3 regions of the Alkalibacillus sp. S2W genome follow, and region 2 is predicted to be linked to each of the others. Evidence: riboswitches for the same ligand, from Rfam matches in the RefSeq annotation. Region 2 holds a riboswitch; each other region holds the start of a gene.
The links. Region 2 has a riboswitch for thiamine pyrophosphate ahead of ACKXGF_RS05430 (IS30 family transposase). Riboswitches for the same ligand answer to the same signal wherever they lie in the genome.

Region 1 (2,326 bases), 650 kb from region 2:
TCTGCGATACGGTAACCTTCAGCTGTGTTCATTTGTTCTTTTAAGGTTAATAATTTTTCATAAAAATGATTAATCGCCGTATTGGTTTCATGGCGGTATTCATCTTCTGTCATAGTTTCGCGTGGTGATTCTTCGGGATGATGGATGAGATGGCCTTTAGACCCTGCATAGGTGAAACTTCGGGCAATACCAATGGCGCCGATTGCATCTAATCGGTCTGCATCTTGGACGACTTCCGCTTCACGGCTCGGTAATGTCTTGTAACCATGCTTGAATGAAATCGTATCGATGATGGCAAATATATGGTCAATTTGTTGCTCTGAAACGCGTTGATCTTCTAACCATTTCATGAGGTCTTGTCGACTCTCCGCCACATTGGAGGTGACTTTATCATCAATTAGATCGTGTAATAAAGCCGCCATTTCGACAACCCACCTATCAACATCAACTGTATCAGCTATTTGCTTGGCATTGTTAACGACACGCTGGATATGCCACCAGTCATGTCCAGAACCCTCAGAAACTAATTTACGATGGACGAATTTTTCCGTATTCTGAATCACTTGCTGCTCCCATTCATTCACTCAATATCACCCTTCATGACATGACCGTCGACAAAGACTAGCAATCTTAGACGTTTACAATCATGCTTTTATTTATTATGATGTAAGTATAACAAAACTGCATACGTGATGATCATGCACTAGGGGAGCTACGTCAAGTGGCTGAGAAGGTTGGACCTGACCCTCAAGACCCGAACTAGGTAATACTAGCGTGGGGAAGTGCAGTGAAGCTTAATCTACCATAAGTGTAACGACACAATAGCTGAACTGCATTCCCACGGGATGCAGTTTTTTTGTTATAAACAGACACTTTATAAGGAGGCGATTCGTCATGACGAATCAACAGTGCAACACAAGTCGTATTGCAGGGGTTCAATTCACGCTCTACCCAATGAGCGACAACTTTGTCGATATTCTTTTGTCCGCTCTGGATGAAGTTGACCAATCGAAAGTATGGAAGGAAACTGATGATGTCACAACTTGTGTAAGGGGCAAAATCGTGCATATCTTTGATGTGACCAAAGCAATCTTCTTACACGCTGCTAAAACTGGTGAACATGTTGCCATGACAGGCACTTATTCGATCGGGTGCCCTGGAGATAATGAAGCTGACGTCTATATGGCAGAATCAGATGCACCAGTGAACGCTCCTCAATTAGCCAATGCTCCACAACGTGCTGGTTGTAAGTTCGCAATTCACCCGCTTGGACGGGAGGACTATATGGACAAAATCTATGAACAAATTGATCTGTCCAAAGCACGCGGCGTTGATGTCAGTGCCGCCCATTATATGACGCGCCTTGATGGTGATGTGCAAGCGATATTTGATGCGATACAAGATGCGTTCGAAGCTGTCCAGCAAGAAGTATCACACACAACAATGACCTTTACTATTTCGGCAAATAGTCCGTCAAATAAATAGGGGGTAAACTATGACTAAACAATGGAAACTGAAAGAAATTGTTTTGCTGTCGGTATTAGGCGTCGTATTTGCGGTAATCTATCTATTAGCCTTTGGAATCGGCCAGGGACTTGTTGGCGCTCTAACACCTTTTGGCATTGGACCTCTTGGCTATGAATTTATTTATGGCATTTGGTTCATTGTCTCGATTATTGCTGCTTATATTATTCGCAAACCTGGCGCAGCCTTTATGTCAGAGTTAATCGCTGGGACTGTTCAAATCTTAATCGGAAGTCCAGCTGGCCCACAACTTATAATCAGTGCAGCTATTCAAGGACTAGGCGCCGAAAGTGCATTTGCTGTGACGAAATGGCAAGATTATCGGAAGCGAGTGTTAATATTAGCTGCTGTATTAACCGCAATCATTAGCTTCGCTTGGCATTTCTATTCATCTGGTTTCTTTGCATATGAAGCGTGGTTAGTTGGCGTTATGCTGATCACACGCATTATAAGTAGCATACTGATCATGGCTCTACTCGGTAAGTGGATTAGCGACCAATTGGCGAAAACAGGTGTTCTTCGTGGCTACGCGTTAGGAAAGGAGCGTCAACAAAACCGTGACCAAGATGCAGCTTAGTCCCGTCATATCCGTTCACAACTACAGCTTTAGCTACGAGACGTTAGACGAACCACTTCTGAACCAACTAAATTTTACGTTATATGAAAATGAAACAACACTTTTAATCGGCCCGAGTGGATCGGGTAAGTCTAGCTTGTCGCTTTGTTTAAACGGATTATATCCTGATTCAGTTGAAGGCACTGCATCAGGGGTGATTCGTTTCCGTGGTCAACCTGTTCATGA
Region 2 (2,326 bases):
CTATGGGGAGATTGTGAATAGATGAAGAGAGTTGACGCTCTCCCCCCTAGGGGGGAGCGAAATGTCACAACTATCTAAGCTATTGCCTTGACCTCTGTCATGAGTGCTTCCTGTGGCGTGCGATAATTGAGCTGTTTCCGCGGATAGGTATTCATCCACGTTTGTACGCGTAAGGTTTGTTGCTGACTCACTTGACTGATGGGGTGACTTTTCGGTATAAACCGTCGAATCAATTTGTGCTGATTTTCGCTGGTGCCGCGTTCATAAGATGCATAGGGATGACTAAAATAGACTTGGGTCGTTTCTTTTAAATCCGTTTCTAACGTGCTGAACTCCGACCCGTTATCTGACGTGATGGTTTTAAACATGGCGCGCATGTCTGTGCCGGTTCGCTCGGCCAGTGACTGAACGGCTTTTGAAATCGATGATGCATCCTTTCGGTCGACTTTAATAACGCATTCAAACCGTGTTTTACGCTCGGCCAAGGTGAGTAATACCTCATCATCTTCACCTTTAACGCCCAGTACCGTATCAATTTCCCAGTGTCCGAACTCTGCTCTGTCTTCAATATGTTTCGGCCGCTCTTCAATGGAAGTACCTAACTTGCGCTTATTTTCTTTACCGTGCCGCCCGGTCTTTCTAGGTGCGCGACTGACTTTCTCAAGCAGGTCAATATTCTTCGTCCGCATAATGCCGATGTTGATCCAATGATAGAGTGTGGTAGTGCACGGTAGTAAGGCTTGGGCATACGGAAAATGGACTTTCAAATAACCGACGACAGCGTCTGGAGACCATCCGTCCTGAAGCATCTTGGTATCCGCCCATTCTATGAATGTAGGGATACCAACCCATTTCGGTATACGCCCGCAGTTTAACCGATTTTCTTCGTACTGACGTTGGCCGACATCTGGGAAATAAACGGGATGCGTATAGCGGTATGTTTTGCCATTTTGTTTCTGTTCTCTTGCTTGCGTCACCGAACCCCGTTTAATCTCATTATTGATTGTTTGCGGCGCACAGCCTAATACTTTGGCGATTTGACGGTGAGAATAGCCTTCCTGCTTTAACACTTGGATTTTTGACCGTTCATCCGCGCTTAAGTGTTTGCCCTTAGTGCGGGGCATGTTATCATTAAATGGCGTCATGTGATTTCATTCCTTTATTGAGTGTTGTGGTTAACTTCAATATAACATGAAATTCACATGGCGTTTTTTATGACTTAAGTGGCTAAGTTCATTATAAAATCCACCTTTTATATTTAATTTAGAAAATAACGAATAATCTAGCTGAATCACGTCATTTTCCAAATAAAAAACCACTTTCTTATACCAGACATAAGAAAGTGGTTGACTTGGATAATCTTGGACATAATTCACAATCCAATAAACTCCGAGCAACTACACTTCCCTACGCTGGTCCAAACCAGATCAGGTTCAAAGGGTCGGAATCATTCCTCTCAGCCAATTAAATGGCACCCCTAGCTTTGTTACATTAAAATTATTTGCTTGTTAAATTTATATTAACAAAACTCTGACATTATGTTAACCATTTTTCACTCTTAATTACTGTTATTTTATAACAAAGTCGATAAAGGAACCTTGGAATCGACTTTGCCATTCATGAATACTCACATTTTTTAGTGAGCTCACCACAAGACTGATTTCCTATTTATTGATTCTCAATCACCATCGCAATACCTTGACCACCGCCAATACATAAGCTAACAACGGCGTATTTACCTCCGCGACGTTTTAACTCATAAGCAGCAGTCAATAAGATGCGTGTGCCACTGACACCAACAGGATGCCCTAATGCAATCGCACCACCGTTAACATTTGTTTTATTGCGGTCTAACCCAAGCTCGGCTTCCACTGCCAAATACTGTGCAGCAAACGCTTCATTCACTTCAACTAAATCCATATCATCAAGGGGTAAACCTGCCTTTTTCAAAGCTCCATTAATGGCAGGTACTGGACCAATCCCCATTACTGTTGGGTCCACACCTGCTACGTGCCAAGCTTTAATCTCAGCCATGGGTGAAAGTCCGTGATCACGAACTGCTTTCTCACCAGCAACGACGACACTTGCTGCACCATCATTGATGCCAGATGAATTCGCAGCCGTTACGGTTCCATCTTCTTTGAACACAGGCTTCAGACCAGACAGCACATCAACTGATGAATCTGGTTTGATATGTTCATCTTGCTCCACTTCAAGACTCCCTTTACGACTTGTCACCGTCACAGGCACAATTTCTTCAGCAAAACTTCCCTTTTCAACTGCGTTAGAAGCACGTTGATGGGACTGGGCTGCATATTCATCTTGC
Region 3 (2,326 bases), 1.0 Mb from region 2:
GAACTGACATAATTGAAAACGTCGAGGGAAAGAAACTCTAACACTCGTCAGATGTTACAGTGACGATGGATCAGATCTGATTATTGTTTATGGTGAGTTGAAACAGATTGTTGATTGAATTAGAATACCAAGAATACAAGAACCGCTCGTTGTGAAAGAAACGTTCACTTTCATGAACTGTAACCCTAAAAATGGACAGTTTAATAAAAAGCGCTAGGATGCTAATAGGTGACTTCGGTATTGTGCCGGGGTCATTTTTTGTAAGGTCCATTGATATCGACCATGGTTGTAATACGTCATGTAATCTTCAATTGCTTGCTTCACGTCAAAAACAGAGGAACATGCTTTAAAATCAATGCCAACTTTCATGTGCCCAAAGAAAGACTCCATCGGCGCATTATCCCAACAGTTACCACGACGAGACATCGACTGATCTACGCCTAGGCCTCTTACTGTCTTTTGAAACTCAGAATGAGTGTAATGCATTCCCTGGTCGGAATGGATGAGACAGTCTGAATGAGCGACAAACTCCTCACGCTTCACTAACTTATCAAGTGTTGTATACATAATGTCCATCTTTAAAGAGGTCGAGAGGTGATAAGCTAAAATCTCTCGTGTTGCCCCATCTTTAATAACGGATAAATAAGCTTTTTGTCCTTTCGCATAGTAGATATAAGTGATATCCGTTAAGAGGACTTTATGCGGTTCTTGTTGATCGAATTGACGTTCTAATTTATTATCGCACGTTTGATGCTCTTGCGTTGTCTGAGCGATTTGTTTATAAGGATTCGCTCTGCGAATGGTGCACATCAGATTGTACTTCTTCATAATGCGGCGGATGCGTTTATGGTTCATCCCAATGTTATCTTCATTCTCTAAGATCATTTTGATTTGGAGAGCGCCAACTTTTCCTTTATATCGGCTGTGTATTTTCTCGATGAGCTCATAGGCAACCTCATCTTGTCGTTCTTTTTGTTGACGAGCTTCGTCTGATTTCAACCAGTTATAATAACCCGATCGACTGACGTCTGCTAATTCACAAAAATATTGAATTAACTGAGGAAAACCATACTCTCTAACCATTTGTTCAATCAATCGAAATTTGTCGGATATTGTTATTTCTTCTTCGACTGCCTTTCGAGTTCTTCTAGCTTTTTTACGAAGTCTAGTTCTGCCTCCAGATACGCAATGCGCGCTTCAGCTTTCTTTAGCTTGTCTTCAGAAGAAAGCTCTTTCGATGAAGGACGTCCTGTTGCCGATTTCCCAAGCCGTTCTGTAAAGAAACCGTCTTCTCCATACTTCTGAAACATATCTCGCCAACGCTTGATACATTCTTTGGGCTTTTTATCCCCAATAATGGATAAGTCGAATCCATGTTCAACAAAGATTTGATGCGGCCCTTTTCCTTGCTCATTTTCCTTTACAGCTTTCACTTTAAATTCAGGTGAATAAGAAATAGAACGATCTGAAACCTTGATGATATTGGAATTGGATTCTAGTTCTCTTCTTTGTGATTCGCTAAAAATAATTTTAGACATGTTTATAACCCCGCTCGTATTAGTTAATTCGATTATAAATGGATATTCAAGGTCATGAAACACAAAAACCCTGAATAAGGGCACTTTTTATCAGTGTCCTTATTCAGGGTATAGTTCAAATTTGGAGTGGTTTTGATACATGAAGACACTATGTATATTCCATCTCCACTTTCCTACGCTGGCATAATCCAGATCAGGTTATAAGGGATTAAGAAATAATTCTTATCTCAGCCTATTGGCATCCCTAGTGGGATATTTTATTCTTTTATTTAAATCGTATCTTATTTTTTTGTCAAACAAATATAAAAGTAAGTGTGTAGAGTTTTTAATACCTAGTTGAGCATTTTTATTATGTTAATATAGAGATGGAGAAGCGATTTATGTGCATTCAGATTTTGCACTTAGGACACATGTTGTCTTATTATGGTAATTATCACTTTTGTGTTAATTAAAGACTGGACAGAACAAGAACGAATGCTATCTGGTTGAAATTATAGTAAAATAGGAAAGAGATTTAGTTTTCAAACCAGGTGCTTTTTCTTTCGGTTAGGTTCTCTTTAAGATATATGAAGAGTACTTGAGATTAAGACTTTTAAATAATAAAGAATAAAGAAGGTATACACATGAAAAATAGTTGGAATGTTTTTTCGAATGATATGACGAACATAATACGTAATTGGGTGGCAGCTATTTTGATTGGAGGTCTCATCATATTACCATCATTATATGCATGGTTTAATATTGAGGCTTCCTGGGATCCTTATGGGCAAACCGACCAAATTCCAGTA

Region 1: linked by a shared signal. The riboswitch ahead of ACKXGF_RS01860 (YkoF family thiamine/hydroxymethylpyrimidine-binding protein) and the one ahead of ACKXGF_RS05430 (IS30 family transposase) in region 2 are both predicted to bind thiamine pyrophosphate.
Region 3: linked by a shared signal. The riboswitch ahead of ACKXGF_RS14135 (IS3 family transposase) and the one ahead of ACKXGF_RS05430 (IS30 family transposase) in region 2 are both predicted to bind thiamine pyrophosphate.

Annotation. Positions count from the first base shown of each region.
Region 1 is NZ_CP177234.1:332,648-334,973, reverse strand. Features, by position in the region: gene ACKXGF_RS01865 (HD domain-containing protein) at 1-584, opposite strand, end outside; TPP riboswitch at 696-798, shown strand; gene ACKXGF_RS01860 (YkoF family thiamine/hydroxymethylpyrimidine-binding protein) at 895-1,485, shown strand; gene ACKXGF_RS01855 (ECF transporter S component) at 1,496-2,101, shown strand; gene ACKXGF_RS01850 (ABC transporter ATP-binding protein) at 2,091-2,326, shown strand, end outside.
Region 2 is NZ_CP177234.1:986,552-988,877, reverse strand. Features, by position in the region: gene ACKXGF_RS05430 (IS30 family transposase) at 75-1,145, opposite strand; TPP riboswitch at 1,388-1,489, opposite strand; gene ACKXGF_RS05425 (acetyl-CoA C-acetyltransferase) at 1,669-2,326, opposite strand, start outside.
Region 3 is NZ_CP177234.1:2,734,545-2,736,870, reverse strand. Features, by position in the region: one part of gene ACKXGF_RS14135 (IS3 family transposase) at 214-1,166, opposite strand; one part of gene ACKXGF_RS14135 (IS3 family transposase) at 1,166-1,538, opposite strand; TPP riboswitch at 1,692-1,794, opposite strand; gene ACKXGF_RS14130 (YhgE/Pip family protein) at 2,162-2,326, shown strand, end outside.